Regions from separate parts of the Rahnella sp. PD12R genome, predicted to be linked through region 3. Evidence: predicted binding sites of a transcription regulator. Region 3 holds the regulator's gene; each other region holds the start of a gene.
What was found. The regulator PurR, encoded in region 3, represses purine synthesis genes. The targets are predictions, from matches to a motif close to CANGCAAACGTTTGCNTG.
Positions count from the first base shown of each region.

Region 1: cvpA (colicin V production protein) is a predicted target of PurR. The motif match lies at 2,747-2,764, and genes of this name have one in related genera.
Region 2: KWG64_RS18295 (L-serine ammonia-lyase) is a predicted target of PurR. The motif match lies at 4,418-4,435, and genes of this name have one in related genera.
Region 4: rfaQ (putative lipopolysaccharide heptosyltransferase III) is a predicted target of PurR. The motif match lies at 5,887-5,904, and genes of this name have one in related genera.

Region 1 covers NZ_JAHTMS010000001.1:604,262-612,050, forward strand. Annotated here, with positions in the region: gene KWG64_RS02705 (UbiX family flavin prenyltransferase) at 1-424, opposite strand, end outside; gene purF (amidophosphoribosyltransferase) at 639-2,156, opposite strand; gene cvpA (colicin V production protein) at 2,187-2,678, opposite strand; gene dedD (cell division protein DedD) at 2,950-3,771, opposite strand; gene folC (bifunctional tetrahydrofolate synthase/dihydrofolate synthase) at 3,761-5,047, opposite strand; gene accD (acetyl-CoA carboxylase, carboxyltransferase subunit beta) at 5,220-6,137, opposite strand; gene KWG64_RS02735 (DedA family protein) at 6,400-7,068, opposite strand; gene truA (tRNA pseudouridine(38-40) synthase TruA) at 7,128-7,789, opposite strand, start outside.
Region 2 covers NZ_JAHTMS010000009.1:158,867-166,655, forward strand. Annotated here, with positions in the region: gene KWG64_RS18285 (TerC family protein) at 1-906, shown strand, start outside; gene KWG64_RS18290 (EAL domain-containing protein) at 977-2,569, opposite strand; gene KWG64_RS18295 (L-serine ammonia-lyase) at 3,026-4,390, opposite strand; gene KWG64_RS18300 (CoA pyrophosphatase) at 4,559-5,161, opposite strand; gene pabB (aminodeoxychorismate synthase component 1) at 5,158-6,531, opposite strand; gene KWG64_RS18310 (YoaH family protein) at 6,692-6,871, shown strand; gene purT (formate-dependent phosphoribosylglycinamide formyltransferase) at 6,957-7,789, opposite strand, start outside.
Region 3 covers NZ_JAHTMS010000011.1:44,705-52,493, reverse strand. Annotated here, with positions in the region: gene gloA (lactoylglutathione lyase) at 1-213, shown strand, start outside; gene rnt (ribonuclease T) at 350-1,033, shown strand; gene KWG64_RS19925 (Grx4 family monothiol glutaredoxin) at 1,146-1,487, opposite strand; gene KWG64_RS19920 (C40 family peptidase) at 1,951-2,853, shown strand; gene KWG64_RS25910 (YnhF family membrane protein) at 3,019-3,108, opposite strand; gene purR (HTH-type transcriptional repressor PurR) at 3,442-4,467, shown strand; gene punR (DNA-binding transcriptional activator PunR) at 4,505-5,410, opposite strand; gene punC (purine nucleoside transporter PunC) at 5,547-6,758, shown strand; gene cfa (cyclopropane fatty acyl phospholipid synthase) at 7,119-7,789, shown strand, end outside.
Region 4 covers NZ_JAHTMS010000014.1:44,789-52,577, forward strand. Annotated here, with positions in the region: gene waaA (lipid IV(A) 3-deoxy-D-manno-octulosonic acid transferase) at 1-1,269, opposite strand, end outside; gene KWG64_RS21960 (glycosyltransferase) at 1,396-2,382, opposite strand; gene KWG64_RS21965 (glycosyltransferase) at 2,434-3,525, opposite strand; gene KWG64_RS21970 (glycosyltransferase family 4 protein) at 3,525-4,655, opposite strand; gene rfaQ (putative lipopolysaccharide heptosyltransferase III) at 4,652-5,734, opposite strand; gene KWG64_RS21980 (polysaccharide deacetylase family protein) at 5,941-6,897, shown strand; gene KWG64_RS21985 (glycosyltransferase family 9 protein) at 6,899-7,789, shown strand, end outside.

The DNA.
Region 1 (7,789 bases), on a different contig from region 3:
CCAGCTCGGCGGCCTGCGTCATCAGCCGTAAATGCCCCAGATGCAGCGGGGTTTCACGCACGCAAAGTACCAGACGACGCCTTTCCTTGAGAACAACATCCGCCGCACGCGTCAGTAAACCGTCGGTATAACTGTTCACAATGCCGGATAGGGTTTTGACCGAACAAGGCAAAATCACCATGCCCGTGGTTTTAAATGAGCCGGAGGAAATACTGGCGGCGATATCGCGGGAATCATGCACCACATCAGCCAGCGCCTGAACATCGCGCAGTGTCAGGTCCGTTTCCAGCGTCAACGTCTGGCGGGCGGCGTTGCTCATCACCAGATGGGTTTCGATATCCGGCACGCTTTGTAGAACCTGCAATAACCGGACGCCATAAATCGCACCGCTGGCGCCGGAAATACCGACAATAAGTCGTTTCATAAACACTGCCTCTGAAATTTCGCGCGAAACAATCAATATGAATGAACCATCAATATGAATCAGTATACACGCCGGAGAATGGGTCTGACTTTGCCGGAATGCCGGGGAATTGGCAACCTAAAGGCACGGGAATTGGGGCGGGGAAACGGGCGGAGTAAACAATAATAACGCGCCCGCCCGGCCTTTCAGCCTGAGCGGGCGCATTTCAAAGGGATTAGCCTTCGTTATGCATTTCGAGGTTTTCAGCTTCCTGCTGGCCACGCAATGCCTGAGCATCATCGTTGCGCAGCGCTTCGAGGTATTCCAGATAGTTCTGGTCAACGTCTTTGGTGACGTAAACACCGTCGAATACGGAACATTCGAATTTCTCTATGTCGGTATTGTCTTCTTTCACTGCGGCGATAAGGTCGCTCAGGTCCTGGAAGATTAACGCATCGGCGCCAATGATCTGATTGATTTCGCTGACTTCACGACCGTGGGCAATCAGTTCATTTGCGCTTGGCATATCGATGCCGTAAACGTTCGGAAAACGAATTTCCGGCGCCGCAGAGGCCAGATAAACACGTCGCGCACCGGCTTCACGTGCCATCTCAACAATCTGCTGAGAGGTGGTGCCGCGCACGATGGAGTCATCGACCAGCAGAACGTTTTTATCACGGAACTCAGCGCGGTTAGCGTTCAGTTTACGACGTACAGATTTACGGCGTTCCTGCTGGCCCGGCATGATAAAGGTACGGCCTACATAGCGGTTTTTCACAAAACCCTGACGGTACGGTTTATCCAGAATACGCGCGATTTCCAGCGCGATATCGCAGGAGGTTTCCGGGATCGGAATGACCACATCGATATCCAGATCTTCCCATTCACGGGCAATTTTCGCGCCCAGCTTTTCACCCATACGGACACGGGCACTGTAGACGGAAATTTTGTCGATGAACGAGTCAGGACGTGCGAAATACACGTACTCGAACAGGCATGGGTTGTACTGTGGATTCTCAGCACACATGCGGGTAAACAGCTGGCCTTTCTCGGTGATATACACCGCTTCGCCCGGTGCGACATCACGCAGGAACTCAAAGCCCAGCGTATCAAGCGCCACGCTTTCAGACGCGACCATGTACTCGTTGCGGCCATCTTCCAGCGTACGTTTACCGATCACCAGCGGACGGATACCGTGCGGGTCACGGAACGCCAGCATGCCATGGCCGATGATCATCGCCACGCAGGCATAAGCACCACGAATTTTCAGGTTCACGGCAGCCACAGCGGCAAAAATGTTGTCGGCTTCCAGCGGGTAATGCTGGAAACGGTCCAGTTCGCTCGCCAGGATATTGAGCAGAATTTCAGAATCGGAAGTCGTGTTCACATGACGGCGCTGGCCTTCGAACAGGTTGCTTCTCAATTCGTGAGCATTGGTCAGGTTACCGTTGTGGGCGAGTGTGATGCCGAACGGAGAGTTGACGTAGAAAGGTTGAGCTTCTGAGGCACTGGAACTGCCAGCCGTTGGATAGCGAACATGGCCGATACCCATGTTGCCTTGTAAGCGTTGCATATGGCGGGCTTCAAACACATCTTTCACCAGGCCATTGGCTTTCCGTAAACGGAAATTGTTATTGGCATCGATGGTGGTGATGCCAGCAGCATCCTGCCCACGGTGTTGTAACACCGTTAACGCGTCATAAATCGACTGGTTTACCGGCATGAAACCGGCGATACCGACAATACCGCACATGTTGTCTTTTCCTCTTCAGCGCTGCCAGAACTAAATATGTTTTGGCAAGAAACTCGACGTGCTCTGCAGGTAGTCAAAGAACCACCTGATGATATAACTGAACTGTGGGATCAACTGGGATTGTTTCCAGTCGTCACTTTGCGAAAAACTGGTGAAGGTATCCAGGAAGAACAGCATCGCGGAGACGATAAGTACACCGCGCAGTGCGCCGAAGCACACACCTAACACCCTGTCAGTGCCGGACAACCCGGTTTTTTCAACCAGTGAACTGATCACATAGTTGACAATTGCACCTACGATCAACGTCGCGATGAACAAGATGGCAATTGCGATCCCGTTTCGAACTAACTCATCTTCGAAACGCGTGAAGTAGATGGCGAGATACGGGTAATAATGACTGGCTACAAAGAAGGCGCAAGCCCAGGTAACCAGTGATAAAGCCTCGCGAACAAAGCCACGGATTAAACTGACTAAAGCAGAAAATCCGATAACCGCAATGATGACGTAATCAATCCAGACCATTAACAATTCCAGTGTCTAATCTAGTCGCGTCTACCCCGGCATCCAAATCGCTGCGAATTCTAACAGAAAAAGAAAACGTTTGCGTAGCGGAAATCAGCCGGTCAGACAAATTAATAATAGCGATTAAAAAAACCTCAACCGCAGCATAAACCTATAAAATCCCAACCCGGCGATCTTATAGAAAAAGGGCACAAATCGCTTGTGCCCTCCCTGGTATTTTTTGTGTTTTTAGTGCCTTCCGGCTTCCCCGCTCTCACGGGGAACCGCAAGATTAGTGCGCCGAATAAGCACGCACCTGTCCGCCTAACCCGCTGAGCTGTTGCAGCTGAGGGAGTGAAGCTTCCAGTTTTTGTTTTGACGCATCCGGACCCACATAAAGCCGCGTGATTTGTCCCTGCACCGGCGTCGCCGGAACAGAATAAGCACGGAACCCGGAAAGTCGCAGAGTCGCAACAATCTCGGTCGCTTTCGCCGCATTTTTCAATGCACCGAGCTGTACAACATAAGACTGACCCGCTGGTGCTTTTTCTTCCGGCGCAGGCTTAGGCTGTTCCACGGCTTTCGGTTGTTCAACCGGTTTCGGCTGTTCAGCGACGACCTTCGGTTGTTCTGCCGGCTTCGGCTGTTCGACCGGTTTTGGTTTCACCACCGGTTTGGCTTCCGCCAGCGGTTTAGGTTCAATCACTTTCGGTTTCTGAGGCGCAGGTTTGACCTGGGCCGGTTTCGCTGGCGCCGTTTGCACCGGTTTCTTCTGCTCAGGCAGCGTCGTAACCGGCGGTGCTTCGACCGTCGTGTTCCCCGGCGCTACGTTGCCATGATTGGCGGCATTGGTATTGGTCGCCGCACTGTCGATGTCCTGCGCACCGTTCATGGCCTGATTTGCGCCTTCCGGCGGCTGAGCGGGTAATGACTGCGTGACAGGCGGTACAGAATCCTGTTCCTCAACATCACCCGGTTTTGGCACCAATGGAATAGACGCAAATTCGTCTTCGTAATGCTTTTTCTTGCCGTCGAGTAAACCGGGCAAAATGATAACGCCCAGCGCCACCAGAATGACCGTCCCGACCAGACGATTTTGAAACTTACTTGCCACTGGTTTTCCCCGTGTCGATAGCATCCATTACGTGAGCTACGGTGTGGAACGAACCGCAGACAATCACAATATCCTGAGGAGCCGCCTCCTGCATAGCCTGTCTCCAGGCAGACTCCACATCATCAAACCGGCGCGCCTGAGGCAGGTGCGAGGCCAGTTCTTCAACGCTGGCGCCACGTGGCCCTTCCAGCGGTGCGCAATACCATTCATCCACCTGAGGCGAAAGACAAGCCAGCGTACCGGCAATATCTTTGTCTTTCAACATTCCCACCACCGCACGCACTTTCCCGCCCTGGCGCGGCTGTTCAGCCAGCCGTCCGGCCAGATAAGCCGCGGCGTGCGGGTTGTGCGCAACGTCAAGGATCAGGCGTGGCGATTCACTGACCGTCTGGAAACGCCCCGGCAGTGCAGCACGCTGTAAGCCATTGCGTAACGCATCTTCAGGAATATTCAGCGTCGAATAATGCAACGCGGCCAGCGCCGTCGCGGCATTTGGCAACGGAACATTCGGCAGCGGCAATTCGTCCAGTATGGTGACTTCTTCGCCATCCTGCAAAGCCGCCCAGCGCCAGTTTCCGGCGTTTGCCGCGAAATTCCAGCTCTCACCCCGGCGGTATAAATCTGCGTGTTTCTCTTTTGCCACATCGGCAATAGATTGCGGCATATCCGGCTCACCAACGACGGCTGGCGTGTTTGAACGGAAAATACCGGCTTTCTCGCGGCCAATGCTCTCGCGATCGGAACCCAGCCAGTCAGTATGATCCAGCGCGATGCTGGTGACGACTGATACGTCCGCATCAACAATATTCGTCGCATCCAGACGCCCGCCCAGCCCGACTTCGAGGATAACAATATCCAGCTTCGCCTGTTTGAACAGCTGTAACGCGGACAGCGTGCCGTACTCGAAATAGGTCAGGGAGATATCGCCACGTCCGGCTTCCAGCAGCGCAAAAGAGGCACAGTGCGCAGACTCAGGCAACTCTTCGCCCTGAATACGGACGCGCTCGGTATAGCGGACAAGGTGCGGGGAACTGTAAACGCCCACACGGTAACCCGCTGCCATCAGAATGGCTTCCAGTGTCGCACAGGTGGTGCCTTTGCCGTTGGTTCCTGCGACGGTAAAGACGCATGGCGCAGGTGTCAGCAAATTAAGTTTTGTCGCCACCGCTTTGACCCGGTCAAGGCCAAGCTCGATAGCCTGAGAATGGAGGTTTTCAAGATAATAAAGCCACGTGGCCAAAGGCGACGTGGCTTGAGGGATAAGTTGATTTTGCATGAGCCCCGTTCAACCTGAGTTAGGTTCACTTCGACACTACATCACCAGACTGTGATAGCAGGCAATGCCCTCTTTGTCAGAACTGACGAAGAGTAAAAGCACAGCCAGGAGGTGCCGGGCGGCATAAAACAGGTTACCGCCCGAAAAGCTGACCGGCTTTTACCTCGTCCGATCAGGCATCCTGATGATGGTCAGCGGCAGAGCCGTCGACAGCAGAATGGACGTCAGACACATTCGGCTCCGGTTGACCGGTCAGTTTCGCCAGAACGCTGCCGAGTTTGGCGCGCATGTCCGGACGACGCACGATCATATCAATCGCGCCTTTCTCAATCAGGAATTCACTGCGCTGGAAGCCCGGCGGCAGCTTTTCACGAACTGTTTGCTCGATAACACGTGGACCGGCGAAGCCGATCAGCGCTTTCGGCTCAGCGACGTTGATGTCACCCAGCATTGCCAGGCTGGCAGAAACGCCACCCATGGTCGGGTCAGTCAGCACGGAAATGTACGGCAGACCGCGTTCCTGCAATCTCGCCAATGCGGCGCTGGTTTTCGCCATCTGCATCAGCGACATCAGCGCTTCCTGCATACGCGCACCGCCACTGGCAGAGAAGCATACCAGCGGGCAGTTATCTTCCATCGCCTGTTCAACGGCACGCACAAAGCGGGCACCCACCACCGACGCCATTGAACCGCCCATGAAGGCAAATTCAAAAGAAGCCACCACGATTGGCATGCCGAACAGCGTGCCTTTCATGACGATCAGGGCGTCTTTTTCGTTGGTTTCTTTCTGTGCAGCAACCAGACGATCTTTGTATTTTTTGGAATCTTTAAACTTCAGAACATCTTTAGGCTCAAGCTCGCTGCCTAATTCAACCTCACTACCCTCGTCCATGAAAGTGGACAGACGCATACGCGCGGTAAGACGCATATGGTGGTCGCACTTAGGGCAAACCATGAGGTTGCGCTCAAGCTCGGCGCGGTAAAGGACCTGCCCGCAGCTGTCACATTTAGTCCAGACGCCCTCAGGAATACTTGCCTTACGGGTTTGCGAGTCAGTGCTCTTACTAAGAATTCGTTCAATCCAGCTCATCGATAACCTTTCTGTTTGAACCCGGCCGAAGCCAGTCCGCTGTTCATGCTGTAACAAGTCCCCTGAAACCTACCCAAATACGCCTGCGCACGGAGTGTCAAAAAACCTTACACACCGCATCGCAGAAGGGTTGTTCGCAGGAACAGACCATAAATTGTCGCTCATTAAACCATAACGGCCAGACACTGTGGATAAAAAACTGGTCCACCCTCTGGTTTAATGTCTTAAATTTTAAAGCGCTTGCGCAAAAAATCGCCGCAGATTAATCCTGCTGACGCTTTTCTTTCGCCGCTGCGCGTTTGTGCCGCCAGATTTCTACCACGCCCGGCAGAATCGAAACCACGATGATGGCAACAATCAGCAATTTCAGATTTTCCTGAACAATGGGCAGATCGCCAAACAGATAGCCCGCGTAGGTAAACAGCAGCACCCAAATCAGCGCACCAATCACGTTATAGGCCGCAAAGTGGCGGTAGGACATATGCCCCATACCCGCTACAAACGGCGCAAAAGTCCGGACGATTGGCACGAAGCGCGCAAGAATAATCGTTTTGCCGCCATGTTTCTCGTAAAACTTGTGCGTTTTATCTAAATAACTGCGACGGAAAATTTTCGAATCCGGATTGCTGAACAGCCGTTCACCAAACACCCGTCCGATAGTGTAGTTCACCGCATCGCCGAGGATCGCCGCAATTGCCATCAGCAACACCATCACGTGTACGTTAATGTCATTACTCGGCAATGCCGCCAGCGCACCCGCCACAAACAGCAGCGAATCGCCCGGTAAAAACGGTGTCACCACCAGACCCGTTTCACAAAACAGGATCAGGAACAAAATCCCGTAAACCCAGATGCCGTACTGCGCAACCAGCTCCGCTAAATGCACATCAATATGAAGAATAAAATCAATAATAAAGTGGATAAAACTCATTTGATTTACCGTCCCATGTGTTCTTTAAAACGTGGCGTAAAAATCACGTGTACTGTTCCCTAATCTTCCAGGAACAAGGGGCCCATATTGACCTGAGGTAAGGCAAATTTCTCAGGGTAATCAACAGATACCAGATACAACCCTTCAGGTTTTCCTGTCGCCGCCGCCAGATTGCGATCTTTCGCTGCCAGCAATTCTGCCATCCAGCCTACCGGCTGATTTCCGGCACCGATTTCGACCAGACTGCCGACAATATTTCTCACCATATGATGCACAAAGGCATTCGCCTTGATATCCACCACCACGTAATTGCCGTGGCGGCTGACATTCAGGTGCATCACATAGCGCCACGGCGTGCGCGACTGGCACTGGGACGCACGGAACGACGTAAAATCGTTTTCCCCGAGCAATGCCTGCCCGGCGAGCTGCATCTTTTCGACATCAAGCGGCATGTGGACGTGCGTCACACCGGTATGCAAAATCGCCGAACGGTAGCGATTATTGTAAATCACGTAACGATAACGGCGTGCGGTGGCGCTGAAGCGTGCATGAAAATCTTCAGGAACACTGGCACACCAGCGCACGGCAATATCTTTCGGCAGATGAGTATTCACACCCATCGTCCATGCGGCATCTTTGCGCAAAACCGGCGTATCGAAATGCACCACCTGCCCGGTGGCACTGACACCCGCGTCGGTACGTCCGGCGCAGAGCACCACAA
Region 2 (7,789 bases), on a different contig from region 3:
GGTTTCTCGATTCTGATTGAGTTGTTCAACCAGATTGCGCGCCGCAACTTCCTGAAAAGTCAGTCGAACCGTCCTATGCGTGAACGTACCGCCGAGGCGATTCAGCGTCTGATGGGCGGGAAACGTCAGAGTCAGAATGAAGATGAACCGGCGGGCGATGTGTTACCGGCGGGTGAGACGTTTGCTGAAGAAGAACGGCATATGATCACCGGCGTACTGACGCTGGCCTCGCGTACGCTGCGCAGTGTAATGACGCCGCGAACTGAAATTTCCTGGGTCGATTGTGAAAAGTCACCCGCCGAAATTCGCAGCCAGCTGCTCGACACGCCGCACAGCTTATTCCCTATCTGCCGCCATTCTCTGGATGATGTCATCGGGGTCGTTCGTGCGAAGGACCTGCTGGTTGCGCTGGAAAACGGTGAAAACATCGTGGCGTTTGCAGAAAAAACGCCGCCGATTGTGGTGCCTGAAACCATGGACGTCATCAATCTGCTTGCGGTTCTGCGTAAAGCGAAAGGGCGTCTGGTCGTGGTGAGTAATGAATTTGGCGTGATTCAGGGACTGGTGACGCCGCTTGACGTGCTCGAAGCCATTGCGGGCGAGTTCCCGGACGAAGATGAAACGCCGGACGTTATTGCTGACGGTGAATCATGGATTGCCAAAGGCGGGACGGATTTGCATTTGCTACAGCAAATCCTCGACGTGAACACGCTCGTCAGCCCTGATGATGATTTCGCTTCGCTGGCGGGGTTACTGCTGTCGAAGTCCGGGCAGATGCCGGTGGCGGGTGAGGTGATAGAAATGGCTTCGCTGCGCTTTGAAATTCTAGACGTGTCGGAATACCGCATCGAGCGCGTTCGCATTACACGTATTAAGTCAGAGAATGACTGGGAGCAGGAACAGTAACCGGTTCTGCTTGCGTGAAAACGGCGACTCCGGTCGCCGTTTTTTATGGTTTGAATTCAGCGGCAGGCTATCAGGCCGGTTTGGAGTCTTGCGGCGGCGTGATGATTTGAGTCGATTTTTTATAGCGCTCAAGCCAGATAGGGAACACTTCAATCGGCATTGGCCGGGCAAAATAGTAACCCTGCAATGAATCAACTTTTCGCTGCCGCAGATATTCCACCTGTTCACGCGTTTCCACCCCTTCAGCAATCAGCTTCAGATTCAGGCGCTGCGCCAGCGTAATGATGGTGTCGGTGACCGTCGCGTTAATCGCGTCCGTACCAATCGACGCGGTGAAGGCCTGATCAATTTTGAGTACGTCAGGGTTCAGCGTTTTGAGATAACTCAGCGAACTGTGGCCGGTGCCGAAATCATCAATGGCCAGCAGGATCCCCATTTCTTTCAGCTGTGAAATTTCTGCCGCGCGTAATTCCTGCAAACGTGTTCGTTCGGTCAGTTCCAGCATCAGGGAAACCGAAGGTTGCGCCGGAAGCCAGATTTTGCGGATGTCATCCACAATTTCCATGTTATTAAAATGCTGCGCTGCGACATTAATACTGACGTAAAAACCCGGTGTGGCAGGGAACACTTCCAGATTATCCGCAACCGTCTGAATCAGGTACCGCGTGAGCGAAATGATCAGCCCGTGCTGTTCGGCAAGCGGAATAAAAACATCGGGCGACACCCATTCCTGACGGCGATTTTTCCAGCGCATCAGGGTTTCTACGCCGATACAGCGTCCATCGGTACTGTTAATAATGGGCTGACAGTAGACTTTAAATTCGCGGTGCGAAATCCCGTGGCTGATCGGATAAGCCAGACTGATCCGGCTGCCGGAAAGCAGATAAACCGCGGTGGCGGTCAGCAGGCTGATTAATACCGAAAGAGGCAGGTGAGATAACAGCTCACTCCAGGCTAAATCGCTGGCTTGTTCGCCATAGAGCGACACGGAAAAATCGTATTTATCAGAGCTGACGCTCAGCAGTGCGGGCTGCGGGAGGTGACTGCTTTCAACAATCTCGTCACTGCCGTATTCGAGATTTTGTCTTCCGACATTTAATACGATGTGGCTGGCGTAAGGTGGCTGGGGCTCAAGAAGGAAGTTCGAAAGGACACCGATGTTATAAACAAACAGTTCGCCGTTAAGATTATCCGGCGTCGTGGGTTGCCAGAGAACCAGCGTCGGCGCATCTACCTTGCTCCATTTTGACGCGCGCAGATCAAGCTGAGTTTTGCCCTGAGCCAGAGTGGGCAGTGTTTTGTTGAAATTCAGATCTAAAGCCCCGATCAGGCTCGAACAGATGATGGTGCCGTTACTGACCAGACTGATGGATCGCAGCGTTTGCATACGGGCGACAGTTTGTTGCATAACCGGTTGCAGCGCGTTGCAGCTTAGCGTCTGGTCGATAGGAATCGCTCTTCCTGCGGGCGACGCAGGTTCGAGTAATTTCTCCAATTTTTCAACGGTATGGATAGCCACACGTTGTTGATCTTCTGCGATGACCTGAGCTTGTTCGTAAATGCGAATGCCAAGAGTCAGAAGCAGCGTAAATATCCCCATTGCGCAGGCAAGCGCAATGCGATAGTAACGATACTTCGCAAGTCCGGTCTGGGAGAACGGCATCGTTCTAATCCTTTTATCCCGTGTTAAATGCAGGCTCAAAATTATTATTTTTAAAGGTTTACCGATGCGTCACAGCCGTTTTGTTCTTATTGATAGTAGCTGTAAATCGCCGGACGCTCTGCCTGAGTTGTGGAAAACTCCCTATTTTTCCCGGCAAAAATCAAACGAAATCCGTATCAGTGACGTTGTCACGTGTGTTTTTTCTGCATATTTTCGGCATGTATTTTCAGTGTATAGAGAGGTTCTCTGAACGGGAAAATCAGGCGGAAATCAGCATGCCGTACCTGCAGGGTATAATGCAAGTGTCACTACCATTATGTATTGATAATACAACAGGTTGTTGTTAGCGAAGGTTTTATTGCTACCGGCTCCCACCGGAGTGGTATTTCCTGCGGCAAACGGGCCAAAAATGGTCCAACCCGCCAGCCGCCTGGAGACGAAAAATCCTGCAAATGATTAGTCGCACTGAACCTTAATGGCTAAACCACCGCGGGACGTTTCGCGGTACTTCGAGTTCATATCTTTGCCCGTTTCGTACATTGTCTCGATCACTTTATCCAGCGAAACGCGTGGCTCACTGGTCCGGCGCAAGGCCATGCGTGCGGCGTTGATGGCTTTTACAGAAGCAATCGCGTTACGCTCGATGCACGGAACCTGAACCTGCCCGGCAACCGGGTCGCAGGTTAAGCCCAGATTGTGTTCCATGCCAATTTCCGCTGCCACGCACACCTGTTCCGGGCTGCCGCCCAGCAGTTCTGTCAGGCCCGCCGCGGCCATAGAACAGGCCACGCCGACTTCGCCCTGACAGCCGACTTCCGCACCCGAAATCGACGCATTCATCTTGTAGAGAATGCCAATCGCGCCGGAGGTCAGGAAATAACGCAGGTAAATATCCGGGCTGACGGACTGAATAAACTGGTCGTAATACGCCAGCACCGCCGGAACAATCCCGCAGGCGCCGTTCGTCGGCGCCGTCACCACGCGCCCGCCGGCCGCATTTTCTTCGTTCACGGCCAGGGCAAACATGTTCACCCAGTCGATCACGTTCATCGGGTCATTAGACAGTTTATCGTTGGACACCAGCATTCTGCGCAAGGCAGAGGCGCGACGCGGAACGCGAAGCGGGCCAGGCAGAACGCCTTCCGTATTCAGACCACGGTCGATGCAGGCCTGCATGGTGTGCCAGATTTTCTCGAAATACTGTTCGATGTCCTGTTTGCTGTGCTGGGCCAGCTCATTTTTCATCATCAAACCTGACAACGAAAGGCCGGTTTCCTTGCACTTGGCCAGCATTTCGCTGGCGGAATTAAAGCTGTAAGGCACTGTCACTTCATCAAGCACCGGCTGACCGAAATGCTCGTCATCGACAATAAAACCCCCACCGACGGAGTAGTAGGTTTTGCTGTAAATCATTTTATCGCCCGTAAAGGCATGAATTTGCATCGCATTTTCATGGCGCGGTAAATTCTCACCGCGAAACACCATGCCGGTGTCACGGGGGAAATCGACTTCGTGCTGAGTTTCACCCAGCGGCAGGCGCTGACGCTGCTCAACGTCGCGAATAAAGTGGGGAATGCCGTCGATGTCGACGGTATCTGGCTGGTTACCCGCCAGACCTAAAATAATGGCGATATCTGTGTGGTGGCCCTTGCCTGTGAGAGACAGGGAACCAAAAACGTCCACGGCGACACGCGTAACGGCAGGCATCATGCCCTTTTCGAGCAGGTCATCAGCGAACTGTTTCCCGGCTTTCATCGGGCCCAAAGTATGGGAACTGGAAGGGCCAATCCCGACCTTGAACATGTCGAAAACGCTAATCACGTCGAATACTCCTGTAATGAATTACGGCAGGGAACGGGATCCCTGACAGCCACAACTGAACTTGTGGCTCAATCTATAGTTTAAAAGGCCTGAGGGGCAAAAGTTTCATTTTTCGCATGAAATAAACTTATTTGATGCAAAAGTGTGATCGGAATGTAATCAGCGGGCTCAGACTTCAACCTGCCGGGCGAGCTGGCGGATGATCGCCGCCGTGAGTCCCCAGACAAATTGCTGCTGATACCAGGATAAATACACCCGGTGATGGATGCCTCTGCGATGAATATCCAGAGTGTGGTAGCGGGCAAGGTCAAAGGCTTCCTGCAAGGGCATTTCAAACAGCTCGGCGACTTCATCCTCAGCCGGATGGAACGTCACATCGACCGGCAACAGCCCGACAACCGGCGTCACCTGAAAACCGCTGCTGCTGTCCTGCGGTGAAAGCGTGCCTAAAACGTGAACCTGTTCCGGCTCAATAGCGACTTCTTCCTGAGCTTCCCGCAACGCGGTGGCAATAATTGAGGCATCCGTTGCATCGGCTGCGCCGCCGGGAAAGGCGACCTGACCGGGGTGTTTGCGCAGCTGATCGGAACGGCGCGTCAGTAAGATTGTCGGCTCTTTCCGGCAGATAATCGGAATTAAGACGGCGGCGTGACGGGTTCCGCGCAATGCGGGGGCAGGCATACGCGGTTGCTGCAACTGAAAGCGCAGGATGAAATCTTCCACCGCGGGGGAAAAAGTCTGCACGGGTGCGTGTTGTTCCAGCAAAGTCACGGCTGAACGTCTCCTAACTGAGGCAGTATGCGGGCAATTTTATCGAACGTTTCCTGATATTCTGCCTGTTCCTGGCTGTCAGCCACAATCCCGCCGCCTGCCCAACAGTAAATTTTCCCTTTCGCCGTCAGCAGCGTGCGGATGGTGATATTACTGTCCATCGTGCCGCAACAACTGATGTATGCAATGCTGCCGCAGTAACCGTTGCGTCGCTGTGGCTCAAGTTCTTCGATGATTTCCATCGCGCGGACTTTCGGTGCGCCGGTAATCGAGCCGCCGGGAAAACAGGCGCGCAGCAACGCACTGGCGTGGCACGCTTCCGGCAGTTTTGCTGTGATGGTGCTGACCAGATGATGGACCGCAGGGAAAGGCTCGACTTTGAATAATTCGGGAACGCGCACGCTGCCCGGCGTGGCAACGCGGCCAATGTCATTTCGCAATAAATCGACGATCATCAGATTTTCCGCACGATCTTTTTCCGATGCCGCCAGCCGCTCAGCCTGATGTGCATCTTCTGCGGGATCCTCGCTGCGTGGCAACGTCCCTTTAATCGGGCGCGTCTGGATCTGTTGGTCTTTCAGCCAGATGAACCGTTCAGGCGACAGACTGATCACCGTGTTTTCAGGCAAACGTAGAAACGCCGAGAAGGGGGTACGATTCGCATTGTTCAGCTGCAAAAATGCCTGCCACTCCTCACCGGAATAGTGCGTTGAAAATCGCTGCGCGAGGTTAATCTGATAGCAATCGCCGTTGTGAATGTATTCCTGAATCTGGCGGAATTTTTCACCGTATGCCTCGCGGGTCATGTTGGACTGCCACGGCGCTTTGAGCCGGAAAGGCTGCGCGGCGGTGGCCTTCTGTTGCGCCAGCCAGTGCAGGCGGCCGGCAACATCCTGGTGGCAAATCAGCGTCACACGTTGCAGATGGTGATCGGCGATCAACGCCCAGTCATAAATACCCACCGCCATATCCGGCAGAGCGATGTCCTGTTCTGCCGTGTCGGGCAGCGCCTCAATACGCCGCCCTAAATCATAGCCAAACAGCCCGAGCGCGCCGCCCAGAAACGGAAAATCAGGCGAGCTTTCCGCCTGCAAACCGGATGCCGAAAGGTATTCTTCCAGCAGGGCAAACGGATCGTCTGTCCGTGACGTTATTTCACCGTTTTGCTCAACTTGCGTGATATCACCGCGCGTCGTCAGCGTGACCAGCGGATCCGCCACCAGAATATCAAAGCGATTATGCTGATGCAGCGCAGAGCCGGAATGCAAAAGCATGGCCCACGGTAAAGCTGAGAGCGCAGAAAATTGCTCGGACAGCGCATCGGTATGATAAGGCAAAGTATGAAAATTTACGGAACGGGTGGATTGCATGGCAGGTAAGAGCTTCCGGGCGCAATTAAAACGTATTATAGCGTCGATCCTAACATAGATTCGGCTGCCTGAAAGCAGCACAGGCGATTTGCAGCAATAAGGCGTATACTGTGCAACCCCGCAGCCTGCGGGCCGGTTTAACGTACAACAGGAATCTCCCATGCTGACAGGTATGCCTTCATTATCACATTCCGAACAAGAACAGGCCGCCGATCGTATCCGCCAGTTAATGGAAACCGGAATGAGCAGCGGCGAAGCCATTGCAACCGTTGCGGAAGAAATCCGTGAAACGCACAAAGGCGATCGCGTGACCGTTATCTTTGATGACGAAGACGAGTAAATTTCTGCCCTGATAAGTCCATATCGGGCATAAAAAAAACCGGACCCTTTGCGGAGTCCGGTTTTTTTTCATCTTTATTCAGGCATCAGCCTTTAACGGTAACCGCCGCTGCGGCTTGTTTTGCCTGCTCAACCGCGTCTTCAACGTTATCGGCAATCGCCAGCGTCACACCCAGACGGCGTTTGCCACTGATTTCCGGTTTACCGAACAGACGGATCTGGTTGAAACCGGTCAGCGCGTTTTCCAGCCCGCTGAAAGAAACGTTGCTGCTGGTCAGTTCCGGCAGGATAACCGCGGAAGCCGACGGGCCGAACTGGCGGATTTTCCCAACCGGCAGACCTAAGAATGCGCGAACGTGCAGGGCGAACTCGGACATATCCTGAGAAATCAGCGTGACCATTCCGGTGTCGTGTGGACGCGGTGAAACTTCGCTGAAAATCACTTCATCGCCACAGACAAACAGCTCAACGCCAAACAGCCCTTTGCCGCCCAGCGCCTTCACCACTTTCTCCGCGATATCTTTCGCGCGCTGCAATGCCAGTTCGGTCATTTGCTGCGGCTGCCAGGATTCGCGGTAATCGCCATCTTCCTGACGATGCCCGATTGGCGCGCAGAAATGAATGCCGTCAATGGCGCTGATAGTCAGCAGCGTAATTTCAAAATCAAACTTCACCAGACCTTCAACAATGACGCGTCCTCCACCGGCACGGCCACCTTGCTGGGCATAATCCCAGGCTGTCTGTAACTGCTCAGCGCTGCGGATCAGGCTCTGGCCTTTACCGGATGAACTCATCACCGGCTTGATGATGCACGGATAACCGATTGCGTCGACGGCCTGACGGAAAGACGCTTCGTCGTCAGCAAACTGATACGTCGATGTCGGGAGTTTGAGGGTTTCCGCGGCCAGACGGCGGATGC
Region 3 (7,789 bases):
TACGACATCGGTACCGCGTATGGTCACATCGCGCTGGGCGTAGATAACGTGGCGCAAACCTGCGAAGACATCCGCAATGCTGGCGGTAAAGTGACACGTGAAGCAGGCCCGGTTAAAGGCGGTTCAACCATCATCGCGTTCGTGGAAGATCCGGATGGCTACAAAATTGAGCTGATCGAATCCAAACATGCCGGTCAGGGTCTGGGAAATTAATCCTTTGCAATAAAGGCATTAACCACGGACAGGGGCGCTGATGCGCCCTTTTTTATTGCCAATTTCTCCGTGCCCCTGCAACGGGTGACAAAATTTGTCATAATGCGCGCTGAATTCGATGAAGATTAAGAAGCTAATGGCCGAGAATAGTGACATTAACGCCCTGAAAGGTCGTTTTCGTGGTTTTTATCCCGTGGTGATTGATGTGGAAACCGCCGGATTTAATGCCAAAACTGATGCGCTGCTGGAAATTGCCGCAATCACGCTGAAAATGGATGAGGACGGCTGGCTGCAAAGCGACGAGACCGTGCATTTCCACGTCGAGCCTTTCGAAGGCTCGGTGCTGGTGCCGGAAGCTTTGGCTTTTAACGGTATCGATCCGACCAACCCTTTGCGCGGTGCGGTCAGCGAATACGAAGCGCTACATGAGATTTTCAAAGTTATCCGCAAAGGGATGAAAGAGCAGAACTGCAACCGGGCGATTATCGTGGCGCATAACGCCAATTTCGACCACAGTTTCCTGATGGCCGCCGCCGAACGCGCGGGGCTAAAACGCAATCCTTTCCATCCGTTTGCCACCTTTGATACCGCCGCGTTAAGCGGGCTGGTGCTCGGGCAAACCGTGCTGGCGAAGGCCTGTATCAGCGCAGGTATTGTGTTTGACAGCAGTCAGGCACACTCCGCCCTGTACGACACTGAACGCACAGCAGAACTGTTCTGCGAGCTGGTGAATCGCTGGAAACGTCTCGGCGGCTGGCCGCTGGCACTTTCTGCGGATGAAAACGAAGCGGAAGAAGCGCCGGAAGAGAATCAGCAATAATTTTCGCGGCTTTCATGCGGTCGGAAGGACAAATAAAAAGAGCGACATAATGTCGCTCTTTTTTTACCGGTAACCCCGGGTCAGGCTGCCGGTACTTCTGAATCGCCCTGAATTACTCTTCAGAGGATTTGTATTTCTCAGCCGTTTCTTTGATCAGCTGTTGCAGTTCACCGCGCTGGAACATCTCAACCACGATGTCGCAGCCGCCAACCAGTTCACCATCAACCCACAGCTGCGGGAACGTTGGCCAGTTTGCAAATTTTGGCATCTCAGCACGGATATCCGGGTTCTGCAGGATATCAACGTAAGCGAAACGCTCGCCGCACGCAGACAGCGCCTGAACGGCCTGTGCAGAGAAACCGCAGCTTGGCAGTTTTGGAGAACCTTTCATGTACAGCAGAATCGGGTTTTCAGAAACTTGCTTCTGAATTTTTTCAATCGTTGGAGTGGTCATTTCTTGCTTCCTCAAGCCGGTACAGGCTGTCACGGTCATTACTCTTCACGCGCAGCACACAGAGACGGTGCGCAATCACAATGCTTTCTATTGTAACGATGGCTGCCACCAGATAAAAACGCCAATTTTTGTGGGGTCTTTCTCAATACTGGCATTTTCCTAAACAATCTTCAGCGCTTGCGTTAAGGCTCACATATTTAAAGATTCATCGAGAATAACATTTTTGCCGTTCCACGATAATGTCAGATTTGCAAAATCCCATTCTTTAACTTAAATAATAACATGATGAAAAGTGGTTATTTTTTTGACTAAAAATGGCGGTTATTTCGACATAAAAAAAGCTATTAACTTTTTCTCACAATATGATCTAGAATCGAGGCAATTCGTGCTTTTTTGTCTCGTTCTTTTAGGCAATACTCTGACATCCCTGATGTTTAACCCTACCACTCATGGTAACGAAGCTATGCGCTTACTGTTCACGCTTTTTGTGCTGCTCTTTACCCAGCTGTTTCTGAATATGGCTCATGCGTCGCCACAGACTCGTGTCGCGGCCGACCAGCGAAAGAGTCATGTTAACCAGGTCACGCCTGAAGAACGCCGAAAGCGAAAAACGGCAGCCGCGAAAACCAGCAAGAAAACCAAAGTCGCGCCGGTTTCAGAACCTAAAACTCAGGAAAAAAATTCGAAGAAGAAAGTCAAAAGCACTGAACTGGTTAAGCGAAAGACGTCTTCTGAAAAAACAGTAAAAACGACGCGGGCCGAGAGTAAAAAAGAAAAAACACTCAAGACAACACGGGCCGAGGCGAAAGCAGGGAAGCAAACGAAAACCCGCTCTCTCGCTAAAAACAGCAGTGAAAAGGCCAGTAAAAAAGAAGCGTATGGCCGCCACCGCAAAGGCAAAAAGTTACGTGAAGAAGACAGTAAACCGATAACGCTCAGCGCCACACACAAGAAACGTTATCAGCACGCACAACAAACTGCGATGACCAAACTGATGCACCAGGTCGGCAAACCTTACCGCTGGGGCGGAACGTCACCGAATACAGGTTTCGACTGCAGCGGACTGGTTTACTACGCATACAAAGATTTGATCCGCATTAAAATGCCCCGCACAGCGAATGAAATGTACCACTTGCGCGATGCGGCTCCGGTCAAACGGGGTGAATTAGAATCCGGCGATCTGGTTTTCTTCCGGATTAATAACCGAGGCGCCGCAGACCATGTCGGTGTTTACGTAGGAAACGGGAAGTTTATCCAGTCACCGCGCACCGGCGAAGACATTAAGATCACCTCACTGGGTGACGATTACTGGCAAGATCATTATGTAGGCGCACGTCGGGTAATGACCCCTAAGACGATCCGATAATAAACAATTCGTTAAGTCTGAAGTTTCGCTAATCAGCCATTGAATAGCATTTAACGAAGAGTTTCTGCAGGGAAGAGTATCGGCGGAACGGGTGACTGCGTAAAATTGAAAAGGGCGATTCCTGTTATAGGTAATCGCCCTTTTTTATTGCGGCTTTCACGCAAATCAGTTCATCACTGCGGTGAAGCTGAAAGCAATAATCACGAGCAAAGCGCAGACCGTAGTGATCAAAGAAAATTTCAGGTTGCTGTCCATCAAACCCCCTTACGGATCAAATTGTGGCGTTCGTTTAGCCACACTAAATGTGTGCCAACGCATTTTCTCACAATTCGCATTTAAAATCTTGTGCTGAATGACAACAGGTTCATGACAATTTTACTTCCACTTTCCTGCATTATAAGTGAAAATTGTCGGTTACCACGCCTGTGTGCCGGTCGATTTCACCCGAGAGCATTTCACGCCTCACTCTGAAGAATCCACCCAACGATTTCACTGCCCTTTTCGAAGTCAGCAGTTAAATCCACGCAAGCAAACGATTAACATAATGCTAACGTGCTGAAACACGTGAGCACAGGAGTCATTTTTTACATGGCAACGATTAAAGATGTCGCAAAGCGCGCTGGCGTTTCCACCACAACCGTGTCGCACGTCATCAATAAAACCCGTTTCGTCGCCGAAGAAACCCGAGCCGCGGTTCTCCTTGCAATCAAAGAGTTACACTATTCTCCCAGCGCCGTGGCACGCAGCCTGAAGGTCAATAACACTAAAACTATCGGCCTGCTGGCAACGTCCAGTGAAGCGCCCTACTTCGCCGAAGTGATTGAGGCCGTGGAAAACAGCTGTTTCTCAAAAGGCTATACGCTGATTTTGTGTAACTCGCACAATAATCTGGAGAAGCAACAGGCCTACCTGCAAATGCTGGCGCAAAAGCGCGTCGACGGTTTACTGGTGATGTGCGCGGAATATCCGGACGAATTGCTGAACATGCTTGAAGAATACCGCTCCATCCCGATGGTTGTGATGGACTGGGGCGAAGCGCGTAAGAATTTCACCGACAGCATTATCGATAACGCGTTCGAAGGCGGTTATATGGCCGGACGTTATCTGATTGAACGTGGTCATCGTGATATCGGCGTGATCCCGGGGCAGCTGGCGCGAAACACCGGCGGCGGCCGTTTCCAGGGCTTCGTGAAAGCACTGACGGAAGCCAATATTCCTCTTCGTGAAGAATGGGTCGTTCAGGGCGACTTTGAGCCGGAATCGGGCTATCAGGCCATGCACAAAATTCTGATGCAGAAAAACCGTCCGACGGCCGTATTCTGTGGCGGCGACGTGATGGCAATGGGCGCAATTTGTGCCGCCGATGAACTGGGCCTGCGCGTACCGCAGGATATTTCCGTGATTGGCTATGACAACGTGCGTAATGCGCGCTATTTCTCGCCGGCACTGACGACAGTTCATCAGCCAAAAGAACGTCTGGGCGAAATGGCATTTACCATGCTGCTGGACAGAATTATCAGCAAACGCGAAGAGTCGCAGACCATTGAAGTGCATCCGAAACTGGTTGAGCGCCGTTCCGTGGCCGACGGCCCGTACCGCGATTACCGCCGTTAACTTTCATTAAACGCCTGTGCCGCAGGCGTTTTTTTTGTCAGTCGCGCAACCATTCCCGGTTCATCGTTTCCGTATCGCCCATGTATTCCAGCAGCCACGCCAGCGAAGGCGACGGATTGCTCTGATCCCACGTCAGGCAGCACGGGCTGTCCGGAAATGTATTTTCCAGCGACAGAACCTGCAATTTCTGCTGTTCAATCCAGGGCGTCACGCGGTGAACCGGCATCATGCCTACGCATAAACCTTCATTCAGACATTCCAGCGCACACGTCCAGTCGGGAACCACCAGCCGCCGCTGGTTATCCAGCGTCCAGGTATCGCGTTTCGGCAATGTCCGCGATGTATCTTCCAGGCAAAGCGCCGGATAAGGCCGTAACTGATCGTCACTCAGTGTTCCCGACGTCTGCGCCAGCGGATGTTGTGCGCTGACCACACAATGCCAGTCCATAAAACCCATATCGCGGAAATTGAACCGTCCTCCGACGGGGATCGCCCGCGTCGCGCCGATGGCGACATCCGCCCGCCCGTCTACCAGCGCGTCCCAGACACCGTTAAAGACTTCAGAATGAATGATGAGTTCGGTATCCGGGAAATGGCGATAGAAATCCAGCACCAGCCGCCGCGTCCGCGCGGGTCTAACGATACGGTCAACGGCCACCCGTAATTCTCCGCGCCAGCCGTTGGCGACCTGCTGACACTGGCGGCGGGTCGCTATCATTTTTTTTGTCAGAACGCGTGCTTCATCGACAAAAACTTTACCGGCAGGAGTCAGAACAACGTCGCGGTGTCTGCGTTCAAACAACGGAACAGCCAGCCACTGTTCAAGCTGACGAACGGTGTAGCTGATGGCAGAAGGAACCCGGTGCAAGTCCTGCGCAGCAGCGCTGAAACTGCCTGTTCGGGCGACAGCATCGACCACTTCAAGAGCATATTCTGACCACATCGTTTAGCCTTCAATATTTTTGATAGCAGATTGCAAATATTAGCGTTTCACAAGCCTGTTATCAAAGCGTTAAACTCCGCATCCGATACGATTTCCGCGTCAAATCATCTGCAATAAATAAATTAAAGAGACAATAATGAAACCCTCACTTGGATTTATGCTCTATCTTGCCGGGCTGAGCATGCTTGGCTTTTTAGCGACAGATATGTACCTTCCGGCCTTCAGTGCAATGCAAACCAGCCTGATGACCAGCCCGGGGATGATCAGTGCCAGCCTGAGTATTTTCCTTGGCGGATTTGCCATCGGCCAGCTGTTGTGGGGGCCACTGTCCGACAAGATTGGCCGCAAACCGGTATTGCTGATTGGCTTGGCGCTCTTTGTTGTCGGTTGTCTGGGCGTGCTGTGGGTTGAGAATGTCCGCGCCCTGCTGGCTCTGCGTTTTCTGCAAGCTGTCGGCGTCTGCGCCGCCGCCGTCACCTGGCAGGCGCTGGTGGTGGATCGCTTTTCTGCCGATGTTGCTAAAAAAACCTTTGCCAGCATCATGCCGCTGGTTGCGCTTTCCCCTGCTCTGGCACCTTTACTGGGCGCCTGGGTTCTCAACCATTTTGACTGGGAAGCGATTTTCGTTCTGCTGACCGCTGTGGCAGCTATCTTACTTATCACCACGTTCACACTGCGTGAAAATGCGCCAAAGGCTCATGCTCCTGCTGATAAAGCCGGTTTCGCAAAGCTTCTCGCTTCGCGGGTTTACAGCGGTAACGTGATGATTTATGCCGCCTGCTCTGCTGGCTTTTTTGCGTGGCTGACCGGTTCCCCGTTTATTCTCAGCGACATGGGATATTCCCCGGGCGTGATTGGCCTGAGCTACGTCCCGCAGACTATTGCTTTCCTACTGGGCGGTTTTGGATGTCGTGTGCTGATCAGCAAAACGGATGGGAATAAGGTCCTGCCGTGGCTGCTGGCAGGTTATGGCATCAGTGTGGCGGGTCTGTTCGGCGTGGCTATATTTACTGATGCGGGGCTGGTGAGTCTGTTAATTCCGTTCTGTCTGATGGCTTTGGTGAATGGCGCGATTTATCCCATTGTTGTCGCAAATGCATTAATGCCATTTCCTGCTAATACAGGTAAGGCCGCGGCGTTGCAAAATACCCTGCAGTTGGGTCTGTGTTTCCTCGCGAGTTTGCTGGTTTCCGCATTTATTGTGCAACCACTCATGGCGACAGTCACCACGATGCTGTCTACACTACTGTTGGTAGTTTTAGGCCGCTGGCTGTCACAGCGTCAGGAAGAAGGGCAATCTGGTGAACAGGAACCGGAGCAGAAACAGCAGGCACGGCATGCGAATTAATAGTGATAATGACTTTAAGTAACAATCACTTAATGGACATTTACATTCGCAGCGATTAACTATTGAGAATGCCAGCCGGCGAGCCTATACTCAACTGAACCCAATAAAATAGCATTTTTACAATACTTTTATTACATACTTAGCGTCGGCGCGAGGATCGCGTCACACTATTTATTCTGGTTCGTTTTTCAAGGATGATTTTCCTGCCCACATTTTGTGTGCAGGCGTTCTTCTAATTTCCTCTGTTGGTGTCGAATATCGGACGTGGCGCAAGTCGTCTGTTCTCATAAAGACCTGCACAAATAGCCTTTGCTTTTCCCGGCAGGTTAATAAGTCAGAAGAGAAAGTGATGGAGAAGCTATGAGTTCATCGTGTATAGAAGACCAAAGCATTCAGGACAATCAGTGGTATCGGATAGTCAGTGAAATGCTGGCTACGGCAGACATCCAGGTTAACGGTAATCGCCCTTTCGACCTTAAAGTAAAAAACACTGACTTTTTCAAGCGTGTTTTACAGGAAGGTTCTTTGGGTCTGGGTGAAAGTTATATGGATGGTTGGTGGGAATGCGAGCGCCTTGATATATTTTTCCAGCGCGTTCTCCGTGCCGGTTTGGAAAATAAACTCCCCCACCATTTTAAAGACACACTACGTATCGCAGCAGCACGCCTCACCAATCTTCAGTCCCGCAAACGGGCATGGATCGTCGGGAAAGAACATTACGATTTAGGTAATGATTTATTTACCCTGATGCTCGACCCGTATATGCAATATTCCTGTGGCTACTGGAAAGATGCCACCACGCTTGAAGAAGCGCAGGAAGCTAAACTCAAAATGATCTGCGATAAACTGCAACTGAAACCGGGCCAGCGTTTGCTCGATATCGGCTGCGGCTGGGGTGGACTCTCTGAGTTTGCAGCCCGCAATTATGGCGTCAGCGTCGTCGGTGTTACGATTTCTGCCGAACAACAAAAGCTGGCCCAGAAACGCTGCGAAGGTCTGGACGTCACCATTTTGCTACAGGATTACCGCGA
Region 4 (7,789 bases), on a different contig from region 3:
ACCCCGCACAGGCAGATAAGGCTCCAGCAAATGCAGCAGGCGTTGCAGCGCGCCCTGATTTTGATGCAAAACTTCTACCGCGTGGCGCCCGTAATACAGACGATAATCTTCATCTGTCAGCAGCGTGGAGATTTCTTTGACCAGCGACGGCGTATCCGTCACGGTGATCAACCCATCGTCCTGCGCGAGCTTGGCGCAGATATCTTTGAAATTAAACGTATGCGGACCCATCAGGACAGGAATGGCGTGTGCTGCGGCTTCCAGAGGATTATGGCCTCCGCGATCGACCAGGCTGCCGCCAACAAACGCCAGATCGGCAATTCCGTACAGCAGCATTAACTCACCCATCGTATCGCCGATCACGACCTGCGTTCCCGACGAAGGCACTTCTCCCGTACTGCGCTGCGTGAAGGTCAGACCTGCTTTGCGCGTCAGTTCACAGGCAACCGGGAAACGTTCCGGATGGCGCGGCACAAGGATCAGCAGCAGTGTCGGGTGAGCTTTCAGCAATTCTTTATGCGCTTCCAGCAGGAGGGTTTCTTCCCCTTCATGCGTACTGGTCGCAATCCACACCTGTCGGCGTGATGCCCACTGACTGCGCAGCGCGATGGCTTTCGCGGCAAGCTCCGGCGTCACGGAAATATCAAATTTCAGGCTACCGGTAACCGCGAGCTGATTGCGTTTTAATCCCAGCGAAAGGAAGCGGTCGCCATCTTCCTGATTTTGAGCGGCAATCAGCGTGATACGTTGCAAGATAGTGCGGATGAATTTGCCCAGCTTTTTGTAGCCTTTGGCCGAGCGTTCGGAAAGGCGCGCGTTAGCAATCACTAAAGGTATTTTACGGCGATGCAGGGCGCTGATGAGATTTGGCCAAAGCTCGGTTTCCATAATGATAACCAGCTTCGGGTTCACCTCATTGAGAAAACGGTTCAGCGATCCTGGCAGATCATAAGGAAGATAAACGTGATGAACACCGGCGCCAAAAGCGGACTGAACACGCTCGGAACCCGTTGGTGTCATCGTGGTCACCGTGATCGGCAAAGAAGGATAACGATGACGCAGGGCACGGACTAAAGGAATTGCCGCCAGTGTTTCGCCCACGGAGACTGAATGCAGCATGATGCCGCCAGAAACCACCTTCCCTTTGCAGAAGCCATAACGTTCAGCCCAGCGTTTACGGTATGCCGGTGACTTCCGGCCACGTACCAGTAAACGGATCCAGATAAGAGGCTGGATGAGGTATAGAAGAACTGTATACAGCGTTTGCAACATAATATCCGTGAAGTCTCGAGTAGGGTTGGAATTCTAAGTTTTTAGCCAAATCAAAGCTAATACTTTTAACGCCAGAGGCAGGGGGCTCGCGCATCAGGATGCGGTTACCGACCGTTACGGGATCTATCCACTGATTAATTTTCGCAATTTGAAATACCGACGCCCCAGCCGCCAGCGGAGGCGAAAAGTATTGGCGTTTCGCCACATCAGGTTCCAGACACCTAGCTGGAAAATTTCCTCAACCAGTTTTTTCTTCAATGCCGGGTCTTTTATTTTGTCGACAGTATGAAGAATGCCCAGACCTTCTTTTGCTATTTGCCATTTACACGCTGGAATTTTAGCGACTTTCTCCGGATACCGATGATTAATATCATCCAGCATACGAAGAATCTTCATGTAATGATGTGCAGAGCGGACTTCGGTTGCGTCACCGTCTGTTTTATGTGAAACCGAATTCGAATGAATTAAATAATCGTAGAAAATATCACTGGTATATTGAACACGTTCTGCCGCCAGCAGAATCTCAGTCGTCCATGGAATATCCTGATGTCTGAGCCCTGGCTCGAAAGAAAAGTGATGACGTTTAATAAAATCATGATTGTAGATGTTCAGCCAGGTCACATGCAGAAACTTGCGGGAGTTGAGCGCCTGTTTCAGCCAGACGTCACCCGAAATCACGCCTGTCGAAGATAAACGTTCTGGCGGGAAGATTATTTTGTTTTTTTCACTATTTTCATAAACATAGCGCCCGTTGCAGGTTGCTACATCCAGCGAGTTCTTATCAGCCATCTCCAGCAGTTTCTGATACATACCAGGATGAATATTGTCATCGATGTCCGGAAATGCCAGATACTGGCCCGTGGCTTGCGACAAACCGTGATTACGTGCGGTAGAAACGCCCTGATTTTCAATTGTGAATACCTTGAACGCCTCAAAAGATTCCCGATAGGATTCAATAAGTTCTGCACTTTTATCCGTTGAACCGTCGTTAACAATAATCATCTCAAAATCGGTTAATGCCTGCTGGATGATATTGTCGAAAAACTGGGCGAGAAATTTCTCCCCGTTATAAACGGCAACGATAATACTCAGTGAAGGGATCTGCAGCATAATTATCCTGGAATAGACGTAGAGCAGCGGGTGCTCAGAATGAATTCTTATTTAGCTCTCAGCATTTTTTGCCAGCGAGCAATATTGTTCGCAAATAGGTTCAATGCCAAAGCCTGATAACGTTTCCTGATTGATTTCCGGGGGATTCTGGTAAATATCCACCATCACTTTGGCTAAATCATGGCTGTTCAGCTGAGCCAGCCCGCGGGCAAGTTCACCTTGCAGGATTTCAGCCGGGCCGCCCGGGCAACGTGTGCTGACGACCGGGGTGCCCAGAAGTAGGGCTTCAACTAATACATTCCCAAACCCTTCGCTGTCCGAACTCAGCACCAGCATTGCTGCATTTCGAATGAAAGGATAAGGGTTAGGCCTGAATCCGGGAAACAGAACCTTGTCTTCCACGCCGAGATCCTGAGCTAATGTTTTCAGCTTTTCGGTTTTCGCCTCTGACCCCTGGCCCAGCAGAACCAGAGGGAGTTCGATATGGCTTTCAGCATAAGCCTGAATGAGCCGGTCGTGGCGCTTATTCTCATGAAAACGACCTACATGAATCAGGTACGATCCCGGAGAAAACTCACATTGTTGAGCTGCTGCCAGCCTGATTGCTTCAATATCGAACGGGTTGTAGATCACCTTAAGCTGCGAGGGACGGAGTTTGAAATGGGCTAAATCATCTGCCACAGCCTGTGAAACGGTCACGAGATTCCGGTTCTGATAAACCCTTTTGATCTTGAGTTTCTTCAGCCAGCGGCTTAGGCCAGTCCGGTGCCCCAGATAAGACGCTGAGAACATCCCGTGTAAACAAAACCAGACTTTATGGCGGGGGAGGCATTTGCTGCGGGAAACGATACGATCAGTTTTGTGCAGGTTTGATAATACCAAATCGAACTCATCGCTGGATTGTACGGCCTGATCAAGCAACCGGGCACGTCGTGTAAGCTCAGTGATTTTACGCCACGGCGCGCGGCATTTATCTTTGATCACCCGGTAGTTCAGACCTTCCGGCAGCGGATACTCACAAACGTCTCTTAATGAAAATAGCGAAACACGGTGTCCGGCGCGCAGGAAGCCTTCAGCTAATGTCAAAACAACCTTCTCAGCACCGCCGCCAGGCAAACCATCAATAACAATCAGAATATTTATCATCGGTTCAGAAGCTCTTTATAGAGGTTAAGAAGCTGCTCTGAAAGGCGCTGAGGCGTATTGTTCATGACCGTTTCCCGTGAGTTTAGAGACTCGCGAGAATCTACCACATTAGACGGCAGAGCCATAATCGCTTGCTGCAGGTCGTTGATATCCAGCGCATCACAAACGAATCCGTTTCTTCCATTTTCTATAAACTCGGCACCACCACAAGTTGGGGTAGTGATCACGGGGAGGCCACAGGCCATGGCTTCGAGAATCACGTTGGGGAATGGATCGTATAGTGTAGGAAGAAGCAATCCATCAGCCATTTGATAGAACGGCAGCGTATTTTGCTGAACGCCAAAGAAATGCACCCGATCTTTGCAGCCGGTTGCAGCCGCTAATTCGCGGTACCGTGGCTCATTTTTATCTTTGCCGACTACCAGAAGATGTCGCGACGTTCCTGAAATGGCTTTGATTGCCGCGTCCAGGCCTTTGCGCTCAAAGCCCGAGCCAACGTAAATCATGCAAGTTGCATTTGCCGGCACACCATATTGCTGGCGTAACTGAGCACGCAGTGGGGTTGTAGCGGGTATGAAATGTTGGTTATTTACAGAATTATAAATGACGTGAATTTTTTCTGCTGGCACAGAAAACCGCTCAATGATTTCTTTTTTAACCATTTCGGCATTACAGATGACCGCTTTCAGCTCTGACGCGGCATACATATCCTTTTCTGCTTGCATGACGTAACGGTGAAACCGGTCGGTGAAAAGTCTTTTCGCTTTGTGCTGAGGCAACAATCGCGAACGCTCTTCCAGCCATCTGACATGAACGCCATCACCGGCCCGGTATAAATCGCAGCCTGGTATTCGTTCGTGGCTTTGCACTAAATCGAAGTTCTCTTTTTGCCAGATTTGCCGGGCCGCATTGGCAAAACCACGTTCCCTGCTTACACGACCAAATTTCCAGGGATTGCACAGATGCACATTCCAGTCGGGGTTTATGTCACCCTGCCATTCGCGGGTGATGACATTAAGCTCGATATTTTGGGTTTCAAGTGCTTCCAGCGCCCGGGAAACAAACCGTTCGGCGCCTCCGTCAGGGCGGTATTTCTGGCGGACTAAAGCAAGCCGGAATGCTTTCATGCTAATAATCTCCTGGCCGCATCAGTCACGACGTTTACGGGAATGGCATTCAGATAACGTTCTGATGTGTTGGTATCGATATTGTCCGGATCAGGAAGTGGCCCGAAATCACCGGCCCAAATCACTTCACCTATGGCTTCCCACGGGCGCCAGAAAACCAGTTTTGACGGGCCAAACAGAGCGACGAGCGGAGTTTTCAAAGCCGCCGCCATATGCATCGGGACAGAATCCACGCCGATAAATAGCGCGGCACCATCAATCAAGGCGGCAAGCTGGGGCAACGTTAATTTGCCCGCCAGAGAAATCACATTGATCTGCGGACAAAGTTTCAGGATACGATCGACCATGGCGAGCTCGTGTTTGTCCGGCCCGGAAGTGACAATCAGGGGATAGCCTTCAGCGCGCAATTGCGTGAGCATGGCGGCCATCTTTTCTTCTGACCAGCATTTGAAGAACCATCGAGAGGTAGGCTGCACGACAATATAACGGCCAGAAACCTGATTCTGCTGTAATAAATGCTGTACCTTTTCACTGTCTTCCTGAGCATAACTCATCGTGGCTTCCGGTTTTATCGACGGAAGCTGAAGGGGTTCCAGAAGGGAGAGATTTTGTTCAACGGTATGAAGTGCATGATGGTTTCTTGTACTGACCAGTTGGGTGTGGCAAAAACGCCAAAATGCACCCTGACGCTTTGGAAAATTAAATCCCAGGCGGACAGACGCGCCGGTGAGTCGGGTTGCGATGGCACTTCGCCACTGATCGCTTAAGTTGAGCGTCAGATCATAATGGCGGGACATGACCTGTTTCATTAAATGAATTTCATGAGCCATATGGGACCACACTCCGAGCTTTTTCCAGGTGCGGTCGATGCAATGCAAGTAATGAATGGAAGGATTTGCTGCGAGCATATCCCGGGTTTCCTGGTATATCAGCATATCAATTTCAGCGTCAGGATAACGCGCCTTCAATGCATTGACGACCGGGGTCGTCAGCAACATATCGCCGTGATGACGTAGTTTGATGATAAGGATACGCTTGATAGAGGAATCCGGATTTTGTGCTTGAGCAGTCGTCATAATTCATCACTGTTTAGGAATCAAAGTACGATTCTAAAGTACACTGAAGCCTCAGGCTACACCCAACACGGTTCTTGCGTTGAGGGTGAAAATCCCAAAAAATAGAAACAATCCAATAAATTGTTGTCATAGCGGTATGTTTGCATGGGCATGCCCGCGTAACCGTCATCCTGTACGTTTGATTAATAAGATAAAATTAGGCCAGTTCAATGAAAAAACCCGCATTTATCATCACCATAGATACCGAGGGTGACAATCTTTGGCAAAATCATGAGCGCATTTCCACTGAGAACACCCGCTTTCTGCCGCGATTCCAGAGCCTTTGCGAAAAGTATGCCTTTAAGCCCGTTTATCTGACGAATTATGAAATGGCGCAGGATGCTGCTTATGTGGAGTTTGCCAGTGATGTGATCCGGCGGGGGCAGGGCGAAGTTGGCATGCATTTGCATGCCTGGAATAGCCCTCCACTTGTCGCGCTGACCGATGATGACTGGCGACACAAGCCTTATCTGATCGAATTCCCTAAAGACCAAATCAAGGCCAAAGTGGCATTTATGACGCAACTGCTGGAAGACAATTTCCAGACCAAAATGCTCAGCCATCGCGCGGGTCGTTGGGCGTTTAATGAGTGTTATGCGTCGCTGCTGGTTGAGCAGGGATATCTTGTTGATTGTTCGGTGACGCCGCATGTGAACTGGTCATCTTCACCGGGTAACCCTGAAGGGGCGGGCGGAACGGATTACAGCCGTTTCCCGAAAGAGGCTTATTTCATTGACCTCAATGATATTGCAAAAGCGGGCAACTCTCCTCTTCTTGAAGTCCCGATGAGTATTCAGCTTAAGCACTCGGGAATGCTCAATCATATTAAGAGCGGCTACGATAAACTTCGCGGAAAGAACCGTTCACCCTCTACGCTCTGGTTGCGCCCATCCGGTGGCAATGTTGAGAATATGAAAAAGGTTGCTGAACAGTCTCTGAAGCAGGGCTCCGACTATATCGAGTTCATGCTGCACTCTTCAGAGTTCATGCCTGGCGGAAGCCCGACGTTTAAAAACGAACAAGACATTGAAAGACTCTACGACGATTTGGAAAAGCTGTTTAGCTGGATAAGCGAACGGGCACAGGGGATGACTCTGGCAGAATATTATCAACGGAAGATGAACTAAAATGTCGCAGAAAAGAATGAAAATATTTTGGATTAATCTTTTCTTACATTGTTATGTAAAGATTAAACCTACACTGAAAAGCCGCAAGTCATTCTCGTCAGAAGAGAATTTTAAAAGTATTGCCATTTACTCGACTACGGCGTTGGGCGATTTAATGTTCAATACGCCCGCCATTCGTGCGATAAGACAACGTTATCCGGATGCGTTTATTACACTGGTCTCCAGTGAAAAAAATAAAACCCTCGTCGAGGGAAGTCTTTTTTTTGACCGGATAGTGTATTGGGATGAGAAAGTAAAACACGTCAAAAAACTGGTCAAACAACTTAAAGAGCAGCCTCCTCAATTAACGGTAGTCTTACACTCAAAAGCGCCCTACGACATTCTTAGTGCAGTGATGTCCGGCTCCCAATATATCGTCAAGGATATATACGGCGGTAAGAATATTGGGATGGAAAAGTGGCTTGTCAACGAAGGATCGTTTTTAAGCTGCCATCTGATTCAACGAAAATTGAATATGTGCAGTTTGTTAGGTTGCGATGTATCCAATAATGAAATGGTTATTCCAGTTGATTTCCCGCATCTTAATAAAGAAGCCGGAAAGAAAATTATTGGTTTTCAGATGGGCGCCTCTGAACCAATAAGATGCTGGCCGATATCAAAGTTTTCTGAGCTTGCGAAACTACTTTTCCAATTGGGGCCGGAGTATGAAGTTGTGCTGATTGGGACAAAAAAAGAACTGGCCTATGAAAAATTCTTCCTGAATTCATTATCGGAAGATGAAGCAAAAAGGGTGACCAGCTCTATCGGAAAAACCGATCTGAAGCAATTGATGGGCATTATAGAAAACATGGATTTACTCGTTACCGGAGATACCGGACCGCTTCATCTTGCC